Regions from separate parts of the Vibrio sp. T11.5 genome, predicted to be linked through region 1. Evidence: predicted binding sites of a transcription regulator. Region 1 holds the regulator's gene; each other region holds the start of a gene.
The links. The regulator PurR, encoded in region 1, represses purine synthesis genes. The targets are predictions, from matches to a motif close to TNANGNAAACGTTTNCNTNA.

Region 1 (8,270 bases):
AAGCCTTCTGGTGCTTTCACCAGTTCAGTGTTGTAGCGTTGGTAAAATGAAGACAGCTCAACTTCAAAGTCAGACAGTAGCGCATGATTGTCGAGGTCTTCGGTAGAAATATGGCGTCCAGCACGAAGCATACTGTCTAACGCCGGGAAAAGTGGGTTTGAAATCGCTTTTGCCAGATTCTCTGACATGTAATCATTAGTATCGGTCGATGACATTTGCTTGTACCTTTGCTCCGTATTCGTTAATTGCCTGCCAATCTGGTTGAATCGCTTGATAATCCGATTCGGAGTAACCCAGACGTACGGCTTGATCTATGACGATACGGGCTAAATCGAAATGATGTGTGCGCGGATGCTGTGATAAATAGTCGCGTAATACGGTTCCAAGATGGATAGCGGTACCCTGCTCTTTATGCACTTTGAGCATGTCACCTATGCGCTCAGAAAGCTCATCATTCACTTGTTGGAATTCTTCATACTCCACTTCCAATGGCACTTGACCAGTCACTTCATCATCTCGAAGCACCAGCGCTTCATCGCGGAGATCGACTAACCTTTCTGCATCGGCATAAGTCAGATACCAAGGTGTGTCGAAGTAATCTTTGACTGACTGACGCAAACGCGTGCTGAAGGCACGGTTCTTATCCATGTCAATGGCGGTGCGGATAAATTTATGGACGTGCCTGTCGTAACCAATCCATAAATCAATCGCTTGTTGGCCCCAGCTTGTGATGCGATCCAATTTCATCTGCAAGCCAAACAAGGCCTCCTCAATAAACTCTAGGTCATCTTGTCCGTAAACAGTTTCTTGAATATCAAGGATTTGAGTTTGTAGCTCATCACTGGCTGCTTGTAATGTATCTTGCAGCTCGCGCAAGGTGCTAGACGTTTCAGATAACAACTCTTCACAGTTGTTGATCGCTTCACGCCAATCTTTATTCAGGAGCTCGGCAATCTGCACTTTAACGGATTGTTGCTGCTCATCCATCACACGTTGGTTGAGATCAATTTGATCGAATATCTCACCAACGGAATATTTGAGCACACCATAAACGTTCTTTTTCCAGTGGCCCGGCGTCCCGCCTTGCCGAGCAGATTCAATCGCTTTCGCCATTTCATCCGCCACCATCGACAACTGGATTGAGAGGCGTAACTTAGAAAACTCACGATGGCGAACATAATAGTCCGTAATCCCAATCGCAAGCGGCGACAAACGATAAATACTTGCTCCATCGTTCACTTCACTGGTGAAGCGGCTAATCAGCCTCTGCTTCACCATCTCATTAATTGCATTGTTGGCCCGAAAAGCAGACGCTTCTCCGGTATCCTCAAATAATCGAGTGACGATAGTAAATGCGTCATGCAATTCACCTTCACCCAACTCTTCATCAAACCTCTCATTGCTAAGCACTGCAATAGCGATGAGAAATGCGAGACGTTCAGTCGGCAGGTTTAATGAGAAATCGTGCTGCTTAACCCAGCCAACCAATTCATCGATTGGTTGCTCAGCAGCGTTGAGAGTCATCTCACTCATTATTATTCCTGTTCTTCTTTCTTTTTGGCCCATACATGTATGTAACGGCCTAGCGAGAGGTAAGGCTCTTGTCGACACAACTGTCGCTCAAGCGCCACTACATCTTCTGTCTTATAGTCGCCCATGTATTCCCTGTTGCCGATGTAATCACTGAAACAGCGAATACCAGCTTTGCCACCGATCTCAAAACCAGCGTCTTCGATCCACTTGTAGACTTCTTCTGGTTTAAGCCCTTTTTGCGGCTGCAACTTAAATCGTTTTCGATGTGGCATGCCATCTAACACATGAGGAATATTGCCACAAACCACATTCTTGTATACCAGACCATGATGGTTGTAGAACATAACGGACGCAGCACCCCCTGGTTTAACCTGCTCAAGTAATGTTTCAAGAGCGGATTTGGGGTCCACCAACCATTCCATGACAGCATGAAACATCACAACATCGACGGGCTGTTCCAGATGCTCTGCAATCTTCTGTACTGGCGAATGAATCAGCCGATACTGCTCAAGCAAACCGTTTTTTTCAATATCCTGCTTGGCTAGTTGCAGCATTTCCAAAGATAGATCACATAAAGCAATGCGATGTCCGAGTTTAGCCAGCTTTTGCGACATTTGTGCTAAACCGCCACCAGCATCCAGCACGTTAAGGCTTTTCCTGCTACCATTAATCGCACCAAGTAGTTGTTCAAGTTCTTCCCAAACAATAACTTGGCGTATCTCTCCTTTGTCGGAGCCGTAGATGTTTTTTGCAAATTTGTGGGCAATATCGTCGAAATTGCGGTCTTCAGTCACGGCAGCTTAGGTTATCATGTCGAGTCGTGCTGCTATTCTGTCATAAGAAAGGCAGATATAAAGAGGGATTCTCTTAAATTAAAATCAATTGGTGTTTTTTCGGACTATTTATGTATGTTTGAGCTGAAAAAAGTAGTTTCATCCCTTTTAATGCCCTTGCCAGCATTGCTGATCATCGGTTTTTTAGGCCTGATGCTGATTATGTTTACAAGGAAGCAAAAAACAGGCTGTTTTGTTGTTCTATTCTCTTTCATTGGCATTTTTCTCATTTCGTTCCAACCCGTTTCGTCTCGTCTTCTGATGCCGCTTGAAAGGCAGTATTCAGCCTTTTTCCCAATCGATGGGAAGATCGATTACGTAATGGTGTTAGGAAGTGGCCATGTAGTAGATGATAAAATCCCACCAACCTCTGAGCTCAGCCGTACTGGCTTGATGCGCCTAGCGGAGGGCATTCGTATTATGCGCATGTACCCTGGTTCTAAACTGATTCTATCTGGATACTCTGGAGGTTCTGAAGTGAGTAACGCTCGCATGATGGCAAAAGTTGCCCTAGCGCTTGGCGTTTCAAAACCAGATATTTTGTTGCTGGAGTCAGCCAAAGATACTTGGGAGGAAGCAAGACAAGCGGTGCCAGTGGTTAAACGTGACAATCTGGTCGTCGTCACGTCCGCCAGTCATATGAAACGCGCTCTGCACGAATTTCATTCTGCTGGTCTTAAACCTTACCCAGCTCCAACCAACTATCTGGCTCACAACAAGGTAACCCAAGCTTGGGCAAAATACGCACCTAAAGCCGTGTATCTCGAGCAAACTGAACGCTATTGGCATGAGACGCTGGGACGGATCTGGCAGTCACTTCGCGACTGGGCAACAAATTACGAAGAGCCATCCGATAACGATGTATAATAAAAAAATACCGAGGATATACCTCGGTATTTTTTAGTTGTCTGTTTAACTCAGTCACCCGCAAACATATACCCTTCACCATGAACAGTCACAAAAATTTGTGGATTTTTAGGATCAAACTCCATCTTAGCGCGCATCCGGCGAATTAACACATCGATCGTGCGATCATTAGGTGCATCAACTCTATGACTGATCATATTGAGTATACGTTCTCGGCTGAGTACTTGGTTCGGATAAGAGGAAAGAGCGACTAACAGCTCATATTCGGCTTTGGTCAGTTTTACTGGTTCGCCATTTTTGCTTAGAGCGCGACGAGGAACATCAAAGGTCCATTCAGCAAAACGTATCACATTGCCTGTATTTTTTTGCTGTTCATCGACATCAATGCCACGACGAGTTGCGGCAATGCGCCACAATAGGTTCTTAACACGAACAAGCAATTCACGCAGTTCAAACGGCTTGGTGACATAATCATCTGCGCCCATTTCTAGGCCTACGATTTTATCAATGCTATCCGTGCGACCCGTTACGAGAATAATTCCAATGTCTGATTGACTGCGAAGTTCACGTGTGAGCATTAACCCATCTTCACCGGGAAGGTTGATATCCAGCATCACCAAATCAACTTCATCACTTTGTAGCGTGTCGCGCATTTGCTCGCCGCTTTCAGCTTCACTGACTTGGTAACCCTCGTTTTGAAAGTAGCCAACCAACTTGCTGCGAGTCACTGTGTCGTCTTCAACTACTAATACGTGATAGCTCATTTACACCACTTACTTACATTTGGAATTGTCTTCGTTTGTATTCTATTCATAATCAGTAACAATTCTAGTGTTTGTCGTCCTATCAAGGGGAAACCTGAGTGTTTATTGATTCAAAACAAAACTAGTCTCAGGCATTAATAACTTTGCACTTTTGCACTCAATCTGAAACAACACCCATTATCGCTATTCATTTTTATTGGTTAAACTGGAAAGCAGAATTTTCAGGAGTCTGAACTCATGCAAGAACTTAAAGCATTCAACGAAAAACGCGCTGAAATATACTGGTGGTTGTCCAGCTTATTTGCTAAAGAGCTAACAGAAGAGGATCTTCAGCAGTATCAATCTGTAGAGATCCGTTCTTTTCTAACAGGGCTGGGGGAAAACTCTCACCTGAAACCAGCCATAGATAAACTAGTCATTGCGCTCAATCGTCTTATCGATCGTGAAGATGCTCAGCTTGAACTGGCCGCAGACTTTTGCGATTTGTTTCTCAAATCAAACAAGGACTCAGCACTGCCTTACGCTTCGATATATATCGGCAACTCTGGCCTTCTCAATGACCAACCAGCCGCAGACATGGCGGAGTTGATGGCTAAACATGGCATTGAGGTAGACAAAGGGCTGAATGAGCCCGCAGACCACCTAGCGATTGAGCTCGATTTTTTGGGCAACCTGATTATCCAAGCTAACGAGCTAGATCAAGAACGCCACATGGAAGATTCATTTGCCGAACAGGAAGGATTTATTCAACAACATCTCCTGAGTTGGGTGCCACAATTTAGTAAGCATTGCGAAACATTGGACAAATTTGGCTTTTACTCTGCGGCTGCTTTGCTACTGGTTACGTTTCTTGAACTCGACTGCGCCTACTTAAGAGGTGAGTAACCTTGTTATGAATGTGTGATACAAAACTTATTACACCTTCTTTTTGTTTGCTCTTCTTTTGTTTGCGGTCTAGAATCGTGACCGCAAACGATAAAAATGAATGAACTAGAGACAAACCGCTGAATTAAGCGGTTTTTGTGTTTCTGATACTTTCTGCCAATTTATTCTACAATCTGAATATACCTCCTGGCAGTCATCGACAGGACAGAACCTTATGGCCACTATTAAAGATGTGGCACGCCTAGCTGGTGTGTCAACTACAACAGTTTCTCACGTAATTAATAAGACACGCTTTGTTGCCGAGGCGACACAAGAAAAGGTAATGGAAGCGGTCACGGAATTGAATTACGCACCAAGCGCCGTCGCACGCAGCCTGAAGTGTAATACTACTCGTACTATCGGCATGCTTGTTACTCAATCGACCAACCTATTCTTCTCTGAAGTCATTGATGGTGTAGAAAGCTATTGTTATCGTCAAGGCTACACGTTGATCTTATGTAACACTGGTGGCATCTACGAGAAACAACGCGACTATATCCGTATGCTCGCGGAAAAACGTGTCGATGGCATTCTAGTTATGTGTTCTGACCTAACAGAAGAACTCAGTGAGATGCTAGACCGTCAGAAAGACATTCCTAAAGTAATCATGGATTGGGGGCCTGAAAGCTCTCAAGCCGACAAGATCATTGATAACTCAGAAGAGGGGGGTTATCTTGCGACCAAATACCTAATAGACAACGGGCATAAAGATATTGCTTGTCTAAGCGGTCACTTCGAAAAAGCGGCCTGTCAGGAACGTATCTTAGGCTTCCGTCGTGCAATGACCGAAGCCAATCTTTCCGTCAACGAAGATTGGATTCTAGAAGGTAACTTCGAGTGCGATACAGCGGTGTTGGCAGCCGATAAAATCGTCGCCATGGACAAAAAACCATCAGCAGTGTTCTGTTTCAACGACACCATGGCACTAGGTTTAATGAGCAGACTGCAGCAAAAAGGTGTTCGTATTCCAGAAGATGTTTCTGTGATTGGCTATGACAACATCGAACTCGCCGAGTATTTCTCACCACCACTCACAACGGTCCACCAACCTAAACGACGCGTTGGTAAAAATGCGTTTGAAATTCTTCTCGAACGCATCAAAGACAAAGAGCATGAAAAGCGTGTATTTGAAATGCACCCAGAAATTGTAGTACGCGATACTGTGTGCAAATTCAACAAATAGCAGTGTGAAACGCCCGATTAATAACTCAATCTATTAGTCGGGCCTATCATTCAGGCGCAATTTAATTGAACCAAGATCACATTTGATCAATAGAGATGTGATACTTGCCTCAAATTTTATTTATCCTTAAGATGTTCGACTAATGCCACGAACAGGGCAAACCACTCGAAAGAGTGGGACGCAAAGCTTCCGGCCTGACTCAGGAAACTGAAAGGTAGCGGGGTTGCCGATGGGCAAAGATGCAAACGATTCGTATCGTTTAAAACACAACACTACAATTCTCACTTTTGAGCGAACATTGTAAATGTATGAGTTTTAATCTGGTATGACACCTTATTGACACTTTATCTGCATTATTTTGCTAATCTCTCGGACCTGAATTTGGTGGCGTATAATAATATACACCGAGATAACACAGCATGGATAAACCAATACTTAAAGACTCGATGCGACTTTTTGACCCACTTGGTCGTATAAAATCGCGTTCGATGTTCGGCGGATTCGGAATCTTCGCAGACGACACAATGTTCGCATTGGTAGTTAACGATATGCTCCATATCCGCGCCGACGACAAACTGGCTAGTCAATTTAAATCTGAAGGCTTAGAGCCCTATGTTTACAAAAAACGAGGCTTCCCGGTCGTAACCAAATATTTCGCTTTAACCAACGATGTCGCCTCCTGCCCCACCCGCGCGATAGAGCTAGCGCAGAGCGCACTCGAAGTCGCTAAAAAAGAAAAGACATCTCAAGCGAAAACTCGACCTAACCGCCTTAAAGACCTCCCTAACCTCCGTCTTGCAACTGAACGTATGCTAAAGAAAGCGGGCATCGATAGCGTTGAAAATTTAGAGGAAACAGGTTCAGTTAAGGCATTTAAGGCGATTCAAGCCACTCATACCGCAGACGTGTCCTTAGAATTGCTCTGGGCGTTGGAAGGCGCAATCAATGGTAAGCATTGGTCCGTCATTCCACCTGAACGTCGACAGGAGCTGGTCAACATACTCAACAGCTAATCAAGAATCGATGAAAAGCCAACCAGACGGTTGGCTTTTTTATTGGCTGTGAAATTTAATCTTTGCCAAACAGTTCTTATTTGTTAACAATTTAAATGAGCGCAATGTGTCTGCTGCTCGAAATAGAGGAAGTCGTTATGAATAAGAAACTTGTGTTGGGTATCCTGTTGGTCGGCCTGATCATTTTTCTCGGAGTCAATTTCGGTCAATACCTAACGTTAGAAAATGCCAAATCACAACAAGTTGCATTATCTGCATACATCAACAGTAATTTTACCTTAGCTGCGGCTATCTACTTCCTGGCTTACATCGCTATCACTGCGTTTTCCATTCCAGGGGCAGCAGTAGTCACACTACTTGGCGCCGCTCTATTTGGGTTTTGGACAAGTTTGTTACTCGTTTCATTTGCCAGCACCATAGGAGCAACATTAGCCTTCTTGAGTAGCCGCTTCCTGCTACGTGATTGGGTACAAAGTAAGTTTGGCGACAAACTGAATGCCATCAACCAAGGTGTCGATCGAGATGGGGCTTTTTACCTGTTCTCGTTGCGCCTCATACCTGTGTTTCCATTTTTTCTCATCAACTTACTCATGGGTCTGACACCTATTTCAACGGCTCGATTTTATCTCGTTAGTCAGCTAGGCATGCTACCTGGTACAGCGGTATACCTGAATGCAGGTACACAATTGGCACAGATAGATAGCTTATCAGGTATTGTCTCTCCATCAGTATTGGCCTCATTCGCTCTTCTAGGACTCTTCCCTGTGATTACCAAATGGGTGATGGGAAAAATTAAAGGGTCACCACAGACACGAGATGGGAGCCCGTCTTGAAAATATTCACCGCTAACAACCCTCCTGAAGCTCACATCATTTGTGAGCTTCTTAAGTCCAACCGAATACATTGCGAAGTGAGAGGAGAAGGTATCTTCAGCCTGCAAGGAGAGATCCCATTCGGAGAACATTCGCAGCCTTATGTATGGTTAATAGACCTTCAAATGAAAAAGCGCGCAATCGCAATCATTGAACAGTTTCATCAACAAACCTGCGCGGGCAATGAATGGTGCTGTGGAGAGTGTGGGGAAGCTAACGAAGCTCAATTTGGTGTATGTTGGCAGTGCGGAGCTGCAAGCCCTACTTAAGTAGCCTGACTC
Region 2 (8,270 bases), 440 kb from region 1:
GACGCCAAACCGCGCTTTAAAAACAGTGATAAAAGTGCTGGTATTACTATAGCCGCAGGACAGTGCGACGCAAGTGATGCTTAAGCCTTTCTCCAACATAGGCAATGAGCTGATGAGTCTGGCTTGTTGCCGCCAGAATCCAAAAGCTATCCCGGTTTCTTTCTTGAACAGTCGACTCAAAGTTCGTGTGCTGGTGCCAAAATCATGCGCCAATTCTGTTTGCGAGCGAGCGTCATCTGGTGTTTCTAATAGGGTATCGGCGATTTTGCGCATTTTTGCTTCCTTGGGTAGAGGTAAATAGAGATTACTTGCTGGAGCAAGGTGAACCTCATCCAGCAGAACTTGAAATTGTCGCTGTTGAGGCTCTGTCATTGCTGAGAAATCGAAAAGTATCATTCGCTCAATGAGAGCTTGAATAAGGGTGTTGGATTTAATGACTTTCGCTTGTTGCGGAAAGGCATTGAGCCAAGTTAAAGGTATGTAGATCATGACCGCTTCAATGTCAGATACAACATCAGATCTGTGTTGTAAATGGGGAGGAATCCAGCCAAGGCATGCGGGAGTTATCGTCCATTGCTGATCACTTGTTTCAATTGTAAATATACCCTTGCTCACCCAGTAAAGCTGCGCATATTCGTGCTGGTGCCATTCGGTTTCAGATGCCGCTGGGTGGTGAATTTTCAATAACTCAATGCAATTCATATGGCGTAATAAGTAAATATGATGTCTATTTGAAGAAATTATGCCTATTCGTTAGTCGTTATTCTATCCCTGTGTTTGAGGTTTCAAGCGTGATGACTTGGAAACCTTAGGTAACAGTAATCAACAGAGGATTGAGAAATGGATAACAATACATCTCTAGCACAGCAGCTTTCGGCGGTTAACCACAAAATAGTTGCTGAAGGTCAGGTACTGCCGATAGTAACATTGAAAGATGGCACTAAGATTCCAACTGGAACCGTTGGGGCGATGCTGCACAATATAGTCAGATACAACCAAGGGGAGCGTGGCGAAGTCGAGCAAGATTTAAAGTTAGCCATTCCAGCATTGGCAAGCTTTGGGTTGTTTGAATTGTTTACGCCAGAAGAATGGATCCTAGGGGATAATCCGGGCCGTTGCTTTGTAGGGCGTTTGGCTCAGGTTTACATTGAACAGAAAACCGTAGAAGGTTTTAAGGGATAGTAAGTTAGAGAAAGACGCCCAAGTGATGACTTGGGCGTTATTTTCTAGTCAACCAAACCGTATTCTTGGCTTAGCACATTGATAATTTCTTGTTTCGGATTGGCACTCAGTTTGATTGGTCGTCCGGTGATCTTCTCTGCGATACTTGTATATGTTTGTGATATGTCCATCAATGATTCGAGCGGAAGCTCATTATTGCGAGCTAAAGCTTCACGTTCAGGCATGCGCTCTTTGTTAAGCAGAATATCAGGGTCAGGGAAGTGGTTAAGTAAGAACTGGCGGAAGCCTTCTTTCGAGTTTTCTACGATGTTGCCCGCATCGTATTCGAGTTCGTCCCATATTCGCGATGAGTCAGGTGTACCGACTTCATCCATATAGATTAGTTTTTCGTTGCCCGCAGCATCTTTTACGTAGCCAAATTCGAATTTAGTATCGACGAAGATTTGCTCGATTTCTGCCAATGCGTTGCTAATGACAACAAAACCTTCGCGCAGTAGCTTTTCATATTGACTGATATCTTCTGCTTTGGAGAAGTTGAATGCTGCGAAATTATCAACAATGTTTTGGCGAGTAATGTTGACGTCATCCGCCTCAGGTACGCCCGGAATACCTTTTAAAATGCCTTTTGTTGAAGGTGTCATTAGCAGTTCTGGAAGTGCTTTATCTTTTTCTAGTCCCTCCGGTAACTCGATACCGCAGAACTCTCGTTCGCCTTTCTCATATGAGCGCCACATGGAACCTGTAATGTACTGACGGCAAATCGCTTCAATCATTATTGGTTTCGCTTTCTGCACGATCCACACCAAAGGATGAGGAATATCCAATATGTGACTGTCCGCCAAGCCATTCTGTTTGAAGAGTTTAAACCAATGATTGGAAATTGCGTTGAGTGCAGCACCTTTACCGGGAACGCCCTTTAATCCACCTTGTCCGTGCCAGATACAGTCGAATGCAGAGATGCGGTCACTGATGACCATAATGGCAAGCGGTGCATCTTCCGCAACATCATAGCCTTTTTCCTTAATCAGGCGTTGGCTGTCTTCCTCTGTTAGCCAATATACAGAGCGTACTTTGCCACTATGAACGGGTTTGTTGGTGCGAATGGGAAGATCATCATTAACAGCAAGAACTTGATCAGCGAGACTCATTTAGACATTCCTATCTTTGTCAAAAATGGAAGGTTGCCCGTGAGAGGCAATCGATTTGCAGAGAATCATACCAGAACTAAATTAACCTTCCAGAGAAAAAGCAAACGTTTGCTCTTGAGTGATGCTGAGGGGATAGAAATGAGCAAAAAAAAGCCTCTCAACCCGAGAGGCGTAAAACAGTGCAAATGAAACTAGTGGAGTTGATTGAATTGGTTTTCAACAAAAAAGACTTCGCAATGGTATTGGCACGCGAGATCACGAAGTAATGATTGTTCGACGAGTTCAATATTATCTGATGCGACAACAGCGCTGGCATTACCGGATTTAATTGCTTTCACTACGATTTCAAACTCGGTCTGTGTTTGCGAAGATTTCATCTGAATGATCTTTTTACAGCTGACATTGTATGAAGAGAACTGCTCGTAATCTGGACGAGGACATTCCGCGGTGAACAATATCCATTGCTTCTGGTTAGACAACCCTGCTAAACGGCTGAGCGTCGAGTCTGCAATGTTCATTGGTCGAGTTGGTTGAGCCAATACATTGAATTTAGAAACTGAGCGATTTGGAGTGTGTACCTGAAACATAATTACTGTCCTTACATACATGCTGTATGTCTATACAGTAGTTTTATTGTGTCAGTTGATCAAGCAATATTTGTTGTCTTTTTGTACGTTTATTTTGTGGGGTGTCTGAGTACGTTTTTTAAGTGTCTGTTTTTAAGGTCAAATTTTAGTCTCGAACCTAGTGATGTGATTAGATAAAAGCATGAGAAAATGTGATCTAAAACACTTTTTCTCATACAGTGTTATACAGTGGTTTTCTAAGCACCTGAATAACGTCTAGTAACGTTGCAAGTAAAGAAATACACATGTTGAGTCACATATGATTTTGGTGTGTGGAGATTCTTCTCATCAAGGGCCACCATATTCTCGGCTTATGTAACATTGGGTACGAAAATAGGATCAGACTTTTCTTGGTAATTCTTGAACAAATCTGCGACTATCGGACATTCGACAATTAACAGAATAATAATTAAAGAGAATTTGTATTGAACTCAGAAAGCAAAGCAGCTTGGATCCTCGTTGCCACTACCGCATTGGCCGGTTTAGGGTGGATTTTTTCCAAACAAACGATTCAAGGTTTACCACCATTTGGCTTTGTCGGTTTACGCTTTGTGGTTGCTTCAATATGTTTGCTTCCTTTCTGTTTCAAATCACTTAAACAACTCAGCCTAAAACAGCTTGCTCAAGGAATGGGTGGCGGTTGTATTCTGGCGCTTGCGCTTCTTGCTTGGGTACACGCTATCGCAGTCAGTGAGACCCTTGGTGAAGGGGCGTTTATTGTCAGCTTATCTATGATTATTGTTCCTATTGTTGCTTGGGCCCTGTACAAGGAGCGGCCAAAGCGTGCTTTCTGGATTGCAATGCCAATTGCGGTATCTGGCCTTGCGTTTCTTTCTTTGCAGGGAGAGTGGAACAGTTCAGCTGGGCAACTCTGGTTCTTAGCCAATGCCTGTTTACTTGCTTTGCATTTCAATGTGAATAGCCGCCTAGCACAAAACTTACCGGTACTGACACTGACTTGTATTCAACTGTTTGTTACTGGCGTGATTGGTTTAACGGCTTCTGCTGTGTTTGAGACCGTGCCGATTAGTGTGGATGCCAGCATTTGGGGATGGTTTGCTGCCAGTGCTGTTCTTGCAACCAGCTTGCGATACGTGATGCAGACGCTTGGCCAGAAACACAGCAATCCAGGAAATGCTGCCCTTATCATGCTACTAGAACCGATATGGACTGTGATACTCAGTATTCTTTGGTATGGCGAACAGCTCTCGGCCAACAAACTGCTAGGGTGTAGTTTGATTTTGCTCGCTCTGATTTTCTACCGCACAGATGGGCGTCTCTTGAGACTTAAACGCTAATTCTTATATCTCGGCTACTGGTCCGATGTCACATCGTGAAGTGTTTGCGCTGTTCATTTATTGGCGTATTGCTAAATTGGAAAATGTAAATACATTGTTAAATTGGCAGTTCGAATGAAGCTTCATACCATTGATGGTTATATTCAGAAAATGTACTTAGCCGAGTATCCGGATAAGCTTATGCTACTGGACGGGGCGAGTAGGGCAGATGTTCCCTATTTAGAGCGCTACATCACTGAAACACTCGGTAAGCCTTTTCACTCCCTCAAGGTGGTGGTGGTGACCCACATGCACCCAGATCACGCTGGAGCTGCTCATAAGCTGAGAGAGCTTACGGGCTGCAAAATTGTATCAGCTGAGAAAGACAAGCAATGGTACGGTGGTTGGGATGGTATCTTAATGCACTTGACGGATCTGGCCTTGGCTCGCTGGGTCGCAGGGAGAATGAAGCGTCCTAAGCGAAAATTATGGTATTCACGAAATCTACACCCTGATATTAAGCTCACGGATGGACAAGCCATTCCCTGCTTTGAAGATTGGAAAGTGTTAGAGACCCCAGGTCATACTGATCGAGATTTATCTCTTCATCATGAGCAGCAAGATATCCTTTATGTTGCCGACTTAATGGTGGAAGTGAAGAAAAGACTGATCGCCCCTTTTCCTATTTTTTATCCTAATCAGTACCGGCAATCCCTCCAACGCATATACGAAATGGCGCCTAAAACTTTGTTACTGGCTCATGGAGGTGAGGTCGAGTTTGACCAAAGTGCTTATGACCACTTACTCAGAGTAGCGCCGCGTACTCCAGCCACCCATTGGAGAGCAACTAAAGTGAAGTTACGAGGTATACTTGGCGCCTTGTGGGCATTTGGAGTGAAGGATAAACGCTGAATGACAGTCTATTTGAACAAGAAATAGCACAACAATGGGAGTGGATACAGAACAGTATTGTCACTGATAATAATGCAGATTAGAATGCGAAATCTTTTCATTTGCAATTTAACAAGATGTCCCGAATTCTAGTCGTTGATGATGATATTGAACTGTGTGCACTACTAGTGGACGTACTCTCAGCAGAAGGTTATCAAGTTGAGAGCGTTCATTGTGGCGAGAGTGCGCTGCAATACATTGAGAAAAAGCCCGTTGATCTTGTCCTTCTTGACGTGATGTTACCTAAACTCAACGGCATGCAGGTCGCGAAGCGTATCTGCCAACGATTTGCTACGCCGATATTGATGTTAACGGCACTGAATGATGAAGCATCTATGCTTGACGGTTACCAGGCTGGTGCAGACCAGTACATTGCGAAACCTTTTAAAGTGCCAGAGTTGTTGACTCGTATTAAAGCGATTTTCCGCCGAGTTGGATTGGAAAAGCAGCGCCAATCAGGCTGTCAGAGCAGTGTAGGCTTTGCTGAACACCTGTCCGGCGTGCCACTGACAGGCACAGAATCCGATTTACTCAACTACCTTATGCGTAATGATGGCGTGGTGGTTTCCAAAGCAGAGCTTCAGATTGAAGTGCTGAAAAAAGAACTTAGTCCCTTTGACCGCAATCTGGATATGCATATCAGCAATGTTCGGCGCAAGTTGGTTGAAGCGGGCTTATCGAAACAACACATCAAAACAGTGCGTGGCAAAGGTTACAGCTTTGTCGACTCTGTCAGAGGTTAGCGGTGTTTCCTGTTCGATGCCCAGAAGCTATAGCAACGCGTAAGGATGCGCTGGTCTTTCAGTTATTCAGCTACATGTCCGCTGTTATCATTTCAATATTGCTTCTTCAAGCTGTAGCGGAGCAAGCACTAATGAAAGCGGTACTAAAAGTGCCGCCAGCACTGAAAGCGCAGATGTTAACGTTAGCTGAAGAGGCTAATGTATTGATCGAAGAAGGGGACATGGACGACTTAGCTGACTGGGCAAATGCGCAGCCTTTTTATCTGTTCGTTTTGAATGAAGAGCATAAGCCGCTTTCTCATCGTCAGATGCATCCACATTTTGAGTTCAAGCTGCGTTTCTTGCGTGAGCTTGACGGGCCACTCAATGATCAAGTCAGCAAACCCCTAATAGGTATCCCGCTAATAGAAAGAAACACCCTGGTAATTCAGCTACCTAGTGAAGTCCATCCGGCCCACCGTTTTATTGTTTATCTGACAGTGAGCAAAATTATCATCGCCATTATCATGTTGATTCTTTTTTCTCAGATATTGGCACGCAAGTTACAGCGGCCTCTAGACCGGTTACGTGAAGCAAGTAATAAGCTTTCTCAGGGCAATTTTCGCGTCAATGTTGTCAGTGAATTGAACTCCAATATTACAGAGTTTAACCAGCTCGCCCATGATTTTGATGGTATGACCCAGGAGATTCACTCACTGGCTGAGAAGCAGCGAAGGCTGATTCGAGATGTGTCTCATGAACTGAGAACGCCTTTAGCTAGACAAAACTTAGCGTTACATTTACTGCGCAAAAAAGCTGGTGAAGAAGAGCAAGCTTTGGTTGATCGACTAGAAAAAGAAGTGGATGAAATGGACAAACTGGTGGGTGAGATCTTAGAGTTCAGTCGATTAGAGAACTCTCGTTACGTCACAGACGTTCAGCCAGTATGCCCAGAAAGTATTGCCAATACGCAAGTAAACCAAAGCCGACTTCAGTTAGGAGAGGATCAAACACTGGTTCTCAATGTAGCGCCATCTCTTCCTATGTTGCATGCTGACGAGCGTTTAATTTTGCGCTGTCTGAGTAACCTGATATCAAACTCAATGAAATATGCAGGGTTGGATGCTCTCATCGAGGTGTCGATTGGATTAACATCCGAAGACGGCAATCAGTATTTAGTGTTTGACGTCGCGGATGATGGGCCAGGTATTCCGGAAACGGCGCTAGAGGATATCTTCAGCCCATTTACTCGAATAGAGTCGGCACGCGACAAGCAGTCGGGGGGCTATGGTTTAGGATTGGCAATTGTCAAAGAAGCCATGACTTTAATGAAAGGCGAGGTCAGGGCGCAGAATCGTTCGCCCTATGGCCTGAGCATTCAGCTCTATTTCCCAATAAAAATAGGGCGTTAATGGTTGTGTTTTATTATGGGAATATGTGTTTTCCGTATTGATACCCACATATACACGACATGGCCTAACTAAGTATTAGAGTGCTGCCGTCGTTGTGACAGAGCGTTTCTCGCTAACGGGTTCGGCTATGTACTTGGATGTGTAAATGAAGGTCGAAGCTATGTGGCGACTCTACAAATTAAATACTAAAACACAATACGGTTAATCAACCTTGATACATTAGGGGAAAGATACGTTCTTTCCCCTAAATGCATATTGAGCATATGGTTGATTGAAATTTTATGTAATCGCGTTACTATGTCGGGCGAGTGAAAATGAGATTGCTTCTCACTAATCAGTTTGACATCATTGAAAATTACACGTTATGAATTTATTTAAAACCAGTTTGGCGTTGATGGTTGCGACAGCAGGCTTCAGTGCAACGGCCTCGAGCCTTGATAGTGCTCTATCCATTCAAAGTAAAACCAATTCCTCATCCGCAGCGAGTCAGAAACGTATTGATGTCAGTGCTGAAAATACACTTAGCCTGCAAGCTGAAATTGAACAGCTTCAGGAAGAGGTTAAAAATCTTGAGGTTTATCGTTCTCACCTGACGGCATTAGTCAAAAGCCAAGAGCAGGAAGCGGGCAATCTTGAAAATCAGATTGATGAGGTAAAAAACACTCGTCAGGGTGTCGTTCCACTGATGTATCAGATGATCGCGGGTCTCAAAACGTCGATTGCTGACGATATGCCGATCAAAAAAGACCAGCGCCAGGAGCGTGTTGCAAAATTGGAAAAAATGATGACTCGCGCTGATGTGAGCGATGCGGAAAAGTATCGCCGTATTCTAGAGGCGTATCAGATAGAGCTTGATTACGGCACCAAACTTGGTCTGTATCAGGACCAGATTACGGTAGATGCAGGCTCGCGTGAAGTCGACATCCTGCATCTTGGTCGCGTTTCACTGGTG
Region 3 (8,270 bases), 200 kb from region 1:
AAAGGGAAGCGAAAGCTTCACCCAGCCCTACAGTAGCGCTCCATAGTTTTACAAAATTATAGACTATGGCAGTGTTACCCCTTTCGAGTGTAACCCCAGCAAGCATCTTTGATTTGATTACTCACTTCGGCAAAATAACCTTTCACATTTGTTCATTGGCATCACCCCAACAAGTGCTACTGATCTATCTCGCGCCTCTACCGCGATTGTTGGTGTTTAAAACTGTCATTAACAAAATCTTACAACAATTTAACCAACCTATCGCATTAGGTGGCGCCCATTGTACTCATCTAAAGCCCTATTTCAATACATCATGCCAAAAATTCCAGCCTCTATATTGTCATCTCAACATGCTGAAGGTTTCTTAGCTATTGCATAAAGTTCAACTAATATCATAGCCAAACTGTCACAAGTGGCACTCATTATTCATAATTTAACTTGCGAATACTGATTTATACGTCTAAATCTAGGTATTAAGCTCTAAAAACGAAAACTCTAGAGAAAAACTCGTGAATTGATGAAGATTTGTTACTATCTTGATAATTAGCTGACAAAAGGATAATTCAAATTATTTTGATACTGTAAAACAAAATACCTGTTTACGTATGAAACTTATTCGCTATAAGTATTGTCAAAATCACAAATCTCCCGATATTTTATGCAACAAGAATTGGTTGATTAATTAGAAAGGTCTCATTATTCAAATGACCTAACGATTAATTAATAATTTTTTATAACAATTTAACCAGAAAATATTGTATTGCGAATAATACGGGTTTAATATTTATTTTATCGGCTCCTTAAATAAGTGGGAATTTACATGTCGGAACTAACTAAAACTCTATTAAACATTCGTAGTCTACGCGCATTCGCACGTGACTTAACTCTGGAACAACTAGAGGAAGCTCTAGACAAATTATCAACCGTTGTCGGTGAACGCAAAGAAGCAGCAGAACGCGAAGCTCAAGCGGCACAAGAAGCCAAGTTGGCAGATATTGCAGAACAAATTAAACAACTTGGTCTAGATAAGGACATGGTTATTTCTGCGCTTGCCGGTGAAGCAGCAGGTAAAGCAAAACCTAAGCGTGCACCTCGCCCAGCAAAATACAAATATCTGGACAATACTGGTGCTGAAAAGACTTGGACAGGTCAAGGTCGAACTCCTTCAGTAATCCAAGAACAGCTAGACGCTGGTAAGTCACTAGACGACTTCCTAATCTAATCCGGCTGAATTTATAAAACGCTAGCTGCTAGCGTTTTAACGCTCAATAAAAAGCCTCGCTATAGCGAGGCTTTTATATAATTAATACCCTAACTAACGTTCCCAGTATGCCTCTTCTAGGCTGTCTTCTCGCTCAGGTAAACCTCGAGACAAGCGCGGGGAGTGCTGAACTAACACTTCATAGCTGGCACGATTTGAATATTTGCATACTTGGGAGAAAGAAGAATATGTCAGGTACGCATGAGCATGCTTACTCGAGTTAGGCACATTTTCTTTATGGTATTTATTCGCAGCCATATCGTGTAACAGCGCTGATAATGCAGCGTCACCAGCACCATTGGTATTTTTAATCTTTTCTGGCCCACCCATATAAGGAGATATATGTGAGTATACTTTAATTGGATTATCACAGGCCCATCTTGCAGCTGGACGACTAAACTCATATCGGTTGAATTCAGCAATGCTTCCAGGAAGTAACGGCAGAGAAGTTTGACGCTTAGCGGCTTCTTCCGTGTAACCCGCCATAAACAAACCTACAGGGCCCGCAGTACATAGCACTAGGTCGACCCATTCTAGCGTTTTATCTGACGCCGCTAATGGATCAGATTCGCCCGTTAACGCCTCTGCCTCGTCTTCATTCATAGCCACAACACTCACGTGGTCACGTAAAAAGTTTTGCCAAAATACCGGATCATCCTGAATAACGAATTTGGTTCCAAGTGTGAGCACGACAGGAACATTATACTTCTTCGCATATTCAATCGCTTTCATCGTAGCTTCTGGCATTGGGTCACCTTCTTTACAGCGGACCAAATAAGCCGTAAGCACTAAAGCAGAAGCATTTTCAAAAATCTTCTCTGGAATGCTATTCGGATGCAGCTGATTCATCTGACCTTCGCTAATGGCAAAAGTGCGCTCACCATCATCAGAAATCAGAGCAAAACAGCGACCAATAGCACCATCAACACCCTGTAAATAGTTCAGGTCCATTCGACTGGAAGTGTTACACAAATAGCGGAAACCATAGCTACCAATCTTAATATCTTGACTCATGACACCCAAAAGTGTTGAGCGGTCATCAGCAAGAACAGAATAGTTGTGAAGAGTATTACCAATAGTACCACCCGCATATTCATTGGTAATCAGTCCATTTTCCTTCAGCTCGTTGTACAGCGCTTCCGCGGTCACATCGTCAATAACGAGTGAGTGACCTTTACTCAACTGATATTTCTCAATGAGTTCCGTGCTGACTTTCGCTTCAATATCAACCAAAGTCTGGTCAATACCGATAATATGCGTGCTGGACATTTTCTTGCTCTCTTGAGATTGACTCACTAAAGGGTCGCGCGCATGGACAGGAAAATAGTGCTTGGACTTTCGTTGGCCTGGAAACTTCATAACAAAATATTCTGAGATAAGGGGTCAAAAGATGCCGGATTCTACCGCGCACTATCTAACGCGGCAATAACCGGAATTATAGCAAACGTTTGCGGGGGAAATTAAAATTCTATCTCTTGATAGGTAATAAACAGGAAGCACTTAATGTACAAATAATTTTAAATAGGAAACCACTAAGGTTTGACGAGCCACGCCGCGATTTAACAAGCCAACTGATGACCAGTTGGCATGGGGTTACCGCTTATTCACCTTCCATAAAACTGATATCTGGCAAACGGTCAAGGTGTTCTGAATAACGTTTGAGATTAAACTCACCTTCGTTTTTCATTACATCGAAGATCTCAATAGAGACAGCACATGCCATCATCGCGACAGCCTCGTCTCGCGGCGTTCCCGTCATCATCAAACGCATCAAAGTTTCTTTTACTTTTAGCGGCTCACCATCTTCCAGCTGATTCTCAACAATTTCAATCAGCTCTGCTTCCGCCATGAATTGACTATCATCACTCACGTTTTGTACCTTAGTTCACTTGAATTTTGCCAACTATGCCACATATAGCCTGTCTGTAGTGAAAATTCGCAGATTAAGATCGTGAACGAGTAAAATTGCGGCAAAATTGAAGTGTGAGTTCGATCTCGGAACTGTCACCTCGAAACGCTTTCTGTTAAAATCTGCCTCCAGTTAAATTTTGTGGTGTTTAGTAATGTCTGAGAACTGTACTGACAACAGTAAAAAGAAAGTTATCGTCGGCATGTCCGGTGGTGTGGATTCATCCGTTTCCGCGTATCTCCTAAAGCAGCAGGGCTATCAGGTTGAAGGCCTGTTCATGAAGAATTGGGAAGAAGACGATAACGAAGAATACTGTACAGCTGCAGAAGACTTAGCTGATGCTCAAGCTGTTTGCGATAAATTGGGTATACACCTCCACACCATCAACTTTGCCGCCGAATACTGGGACAATGTATTTGAATATTTTTTGGCGGAATACAAAGCTGGTCGCACACCGAATCCTGACATCCTTTGTAACAAAGAAATCAAGTTCAAAGCTTTCCTTGAATTTGCAGATGAAGTTCTCGATGCAGATTACATTGCGATGGGTCATTATGTTCGACGTACTTTCCCTGAGAATAGTGACAAGCCGCAAATGTTGCGTGGCCTAGACGGCAACAAAGATCAAAGCTATTTCTTGTATACATTGAGCAGTGAACAGATCGCTCGCAGCTTATTCCCTGTTGGAGAGCTGGAAAAACCTGAAGTGCGCCGAATCGCCGAAGAGCAAGATCTAATTACCGCGAAGAAAAAAGATTCGACGGGCATATGCTTCATTGGTGAACGTAAGTTTACTGACTTCCTATCTCGTTACTTGCCAGCACAACCGGGCAAGATTGAGACACCTGAAGGCAAAGTGATCGGTGAGCATCAAGGTTTGATGTATCACACATTAGGGCAACGTAAAGGTTTACATATAGGCGGTCAGAAAGGCGGCGGTGGTAATGAAGAGCCATGGTACGTCGCAGAGAAGGATCTTAAACGTAACGTACTCATTGCAGTGCAAGGTGCTGAGCATCCACTGTTAAAATCTCAAGGATTGATTGCTTCTCAGCTGCACTGGGTCGATCGCGAAATTATCAAATCTCCACTTCAATGCAGTGTGAAGACACGGTATCGCCAAACGGATATCCCTTGTACCATTATCCCAATTGATGATGAAAATATTAAAGTCATTTTCGACGACCCACAGGTAGCCGTAACCCCAGGTCAATCAGCAGTATTTTATAAGGATGATGTTTGCCTTGGTGGCGGCATCATTGAAAAACGTATTTAATTCAATGTCTTTTCAGGAGTAATACGACGTGACTAACGCTCTTTACGACCGTACCATCGCATTTGCAGGAATATGCCAAGCTGTCGCTCTGGTTCAACAGGTCGCGAAAAACGGTCACTGTGACTCTGATGCATTTGAAACTTCGCTCAAAGCGATCTTAAACACAAACCCAAATAACACCGTCAGTGTTTATGGTCGAGAGTCGGATTTAAAACTTGGCCTAGAATGTTTGGTGAAGGGCATCGATAGCACACCTTCTGGCAGTGAAGTGACTCGCTATATCATCAGCTTGATGGCGCTTGAACGTAAACTGAGTGGACGCAACGATGCGATGTCTCAATTAGCCGACCGAATTAAAATGATAGAGCGACAACTTGATCATTTTGAACTCTTAGATGACCAAATGATAAGCAACCTTGCCAGCGTCTATTTGGATGTCATCAGCCCGATTGGTCCGAGAATTCAGGTTACTGGAACCCCTTCTGTACTGCAACAGACAGGTAACCAACATAAAGTTCGAGCCTTGTTACTATCCGGTATTCGAAGTGCCGTGTTATGGCGCCAAGTAGGCGGTAAGCGTCGTCATCTCATTTTCGGACGCAAAAAAATGGTTGAACAAGCTCAAATCCTTTTAGCCAGAATGTAATCATTTAAACTTTCCAGCTCGTGCCTATCGCGAGCTGATTTTTTCTACCAAAACAAACTCAACGCAAACGATTGCGCAATATGCGTGACAATCCACGCAGTTATTGGTATAAAGCACACAAAATTTAGAAACTCAATTCAGGAGAACATCATGGAACTGTCAGCACTGACTGCTGTTTCACCAGTAGACGGCCGTTACGGAAGTAAGACAATCGCACTTCGTAGTATTTTTAGCGAATTTGGCCTTCTAAAGTACCGTTCTATCGTTGAAATTCGTTGGCTGCAAAAGCTTGCCGCAACTGATTCAATCAAAGAAGTACCAGCGTTCAGTGCAGAAGCCAACCAGTTTCTTGATGATCTTGCCGTTAACTTCAGTGAAGAGGATGCAGCTCGAATTAAAGAAATTGAGCGTACGACAAATCATGACGTCAAAGCTGTTGAATACTTCCTGAAAGAAAAAGTGGCTGACATCCCAGAGCTTCATGCTGTCAATGAATTCCTTCACTTTGCTTGTACTTCAGAAGACATCAACAACACGTCTCACGCGCTAATGCTTAAAGAAGCTCGTGATGAAGTGATCCTGCCAGAAATTCGCCGCCTAATTAACGCCATCAAAGGCTTAGCAGAAGAATATCGTGACATTCCTTTGCTATCTCGTACACACGGCCAGCCTGCTTCTCCTTCTACTATGGGCAAAGAGATGGCGAACGTGGCATACCGTATGGAGCGTCAATACAAGCAGATCGCTAACGTTGAAATCCTAGGTAAGATTAATGGTGCTGTAGGTAACTACAACGCTCACCTTTCTGCTTACCCAGAAGTAGATTGGCACCAGTTCTCTGAAGAGTTCATTACAGAATCTCTAGGCGTAACATGGAACCCTTACACAACTCAGATTGAGCCACATGATTACATCGCAGAACTGTTCGATGCGGTTGCACGTTTCAACACCATCTTGATCGACTTTGATCGTGATGTTTGGGGCTACATTGCACTCGGTCACTTCAAGCAAAAAACAGTAGCTGGTGAGATCGGTTCATCAACTATGCCTCACAAAGTTAACCCAATCGACTTTGAAAACTCAGAAGGCAATCTAGGCCTTGCGAACGCGGTATTCGGCCATTTAGCGCAAAAACTACCAATCTCTCGCTGGCAACGTGACCTGACAGACTCAACCGTTCTACGTAACTTAGGTGTAGGGGTTGGCTACGCGGTGATCGCTTATACTTCTACTCTAAAAGGCATCAGCAAACTTGAAGTGAACCGCGAAGCGCTTCTTGCTGAACTAGATAAGAATTGGGAAGTGCTCGCTGAACCAGTTCAGACCGTAATGCGTCGTTATGGTATCGAGAAACCGTACGAGAAGTTAAAAGAATTAACGCGTGGAAAACGTGTTGACGGTGAGGCAATGCGTCGCTTCATAGATGGCCTTGAACTGCCAGAGCACGAAAAGGCGCGTCTAAAAGAAATGACACCTGCCAACTACATTGGCCAAGCAATCGAGCTCACCGACAAACTGTAATACAATCTATGTAAACGTAGGGTTGACGTCAATTCGTCAACCCTTTTTTACATCGATTAGACACCACTATCGAATCGACTAACCGTCTACTTTTTGAAAGAACAGCGTAATTTTGCCTACCTCAATGCCGAACTTTCGTATGCTCGTGATATTGAATACATGCTTCTCGTCTTGCCTGAACAACCAATCATCAAACGCAACCGTTATTGTAGAACCGTCGACGACAAGCTCAAAATCATAGACCCAGTGCAATGCATTACCCTCTTCTTTGCCTCGTGCGACACCTAAGATGTCTCCAGCTTCTCCCGCGTAGGTATTATCGCTGAGTCTCTTGATCTTCCAAATCCTTTGGTCGAGCTCGCCATCATCGAACTCAAAGTCTTCGACAAGAGTTAGGGTATCACCATCGATACTGCCGACAATATCAACTTTAAAACGACGTTGCTGCTTGTTGGTATAATCCTGAACCATTCCCCAAGCTGTCACTTCTCCTGCAAAATACTCAAACAGATTGAAGGCAGGTGTACTGCCTTTGTATTCCGATATATCCGTAGAGCACCCGGTTAATAGCGTTAATAAGCCAACAACAATCAGCGTTGTAATCTTTCGCATTTTATCTCGCTCCAATGAGGTCTTGTCTTAACTTGGGGTACTGTGTTTGTGGGGATAACCATATCGCTAGAAATGCGTCGTTCAGAAGTGGATCATTGATGGAACCTATCAACTGGTTTTGGTCATTTTGTGACGAAAAAAAGAATCGCCCAGTGTCACCATCAGAGACATAAGTCAGCTGTTGACCGTCTTTAACGTCGGGGAATATCCTCTCGATCTGAGTCACCCAAGGGCCCGTATCAGAGTACCCTAACTTGTCCCATTGCTCTCTCGTGGCATCAACCAACTGTTTCTGGCTGATATCTCGTTGATATTTAATAGATAAAGCAAGTGGGTGTGGTGAGATATCTTTGCCGAGTATATACTCACCAGACGGGGTGAAGAGCTGAGATTGGTAAACGTCGAAAAAGAGAAAAGTGAGCTGTGCGCTCCCGACTTTACGCCATTCCTGCCATTTATCGTCACTAGCCATGGTGGCTTTTGCGCCTGTGCTGAACAACAAGACGCTAACGATCACCCCTATCAGCGTAGTCCATTTGATCCGATGCATTTCCATAAACCTTTATAATGGCTGCCACAATGAGCAGCCACTCCACCATTAATACAATCAACGTGGTTGACGTTGGTAAAGGGAAATAGACCGCGCCAAGTTTTTCTCCCGCCAAGTAGCTCAACGCCCCACCAACGCCTCCTACTATAGATACGAGTATTGTGGGAAATCGGCTCACTATCGGAGCGAGAAAATAGGCGTACCAAACAAATATAAACCAAAGTGCCATCAGCCAAATTGGGAAATCACTATCGGTGAAACGAAATACACCCAGCGTCATGTTGGCATAATCGACCATGACACCCAATACCGCCACTAAAAACACTCGTTCAAGCTTTATTGGTGCAACCAACTGGCTGTATACATAGGTACCGACGACCAGACCGACAGCTACCCACTGCAACTTCTCTTGGCCTAGTACAGCAACTACCCAAACAACTTGGAACCAGAGGGAATAACAAATCAGCTTTTTTGTCGTCATCATCACGCCTTTTG

Region 2: a site for PurR is predicted at 2,427-2,446, ahead of OH455_RS00890 (phosphoribosylaminoimidazolesuccinocarboxamide synthase). Genes of this name have one in related genera too.
Region 3: a site for PurR is predicted at 2,698-2,717, ahead of OH455_RS02020 (inosine/guanosine kinase). Genes of this name have one in related genera too.

The regions. Positions count from the first base shown of each region.
Region 1 is NZ_JAPPTP010000001.1:625,714-633,983, forward strand. Features, by position in the region: gene mukE (chromosome partition protein MukE) at 1-215, opposite strand, end outside; gene mukF (chromosome partition protein MukF) at 196-1,533, opposite strand; gene cmoM (tRNA uridine 5-oxyacetic acid(34) methyltransferase CmoM) at 1,536-2,327, opposite strand; gene elyC (envelope biogenesis factor ElyC) at 2,442-3,233, shown strand; gene torR (two-component system response regulator TorR) at 3,284-3,997, opposite strand; gene torD (molecular chaperone TorD) at 4,235-4,882, shown strand; gene purR (HTH-type transcriptional repressor PurR) at 5,097-6,104, shown strand; cyclic di-GMP riboswitch class I at 6,250-6,335, shown strand; gene OH455_RS02950 (TfoX/Sxy family DNA transformation protein) at 6,524-7,117, shown strand; gene OH455_RS02955 (TVP38/TMEM64 family protein) at 7,255-7,950, shown strand; gene OH455_RS02960 (putative signal transducing protein) at 7,947-8,258, shown strand; gene OH455_RS02965 (alpha/beta fold hydrolase) at 8,255-8,270, opposite strand, start outside.
Region 2 is NZ_JAPPTP010000001.1:185,731-194,000, reverse strand. Features, by position in the region: gene OH455_RS00900 (helix-turn-helix domain-containing protein) at 1-684, opposite strand, end outside; gene OH455_RS00895 (DUF7709 family protein) at 841-1,182, shown strand; gene OH455_RS00890 (phosphoribosylaminoimidazolesuccinocarboxamide synthase) at 1,227-2,330, opposite strand; gene OH455_RS00885 (hypothetical protein) at 2,522-2,917, opposite strand; gene OH455_RS00880 (DMT family transporter) at 3,382-4,254, shown strand; gene OH455_RS00875 (MBL fold metallo-hydrolase) at 4,369-5,145, shown strand; gene OH455_RS00870 (response regulator transcription factor) at 5,262-5,927, shown strand; gene OH455_RS00865 (histidine kinase sensor domain-containing protein) at 5,930-7,318, shown strand; gene OH455_RS00860 (DUF3450 domain-containing protein) at 7,683-8,270, shown strand, end outside.
Region 3 is NZ_JAPPTP010000001.1:429,016-437,285, forward strand. Features, by position in the region: lysine riboswitch at 26-208, opposite strand; gene OH455_RS02015 (H-NS family histone-like protein) at 821-1,222, shown strand; gene OH455_RS02020 (inosine/guanosine kinase) at 1,316-2,620, opposite strand; gene OH455_RS02025 (hypothetical protein) at 2,862-3,110, opposite strand; gene mnmA (tRNA 2-thiouridine(34) synthase MnmA) at 3,325-4,446, shown strand; gene hflD (high frequency lysogenization protein HflD) at 4,475-5,092, shown strand; gene purB (adenylosuccinate lyase) at 5,243-6,613, shown strand; gene OH455_RS02045 (DUF3833 domain-containing protein) at 6,692-7,225, opposite strand; gene OH455_RS02050 (chalcone isomerase family protein) at 7,227-7,775, opposite strand; gene OH455_RS02055 (DUF2878 domain-containing protein) at 7,732-8,256, opposite strand; gene OH455_RS02060 (SAM-dependent methyltransferase) at 8,259-8,270, opposite strand, start outside.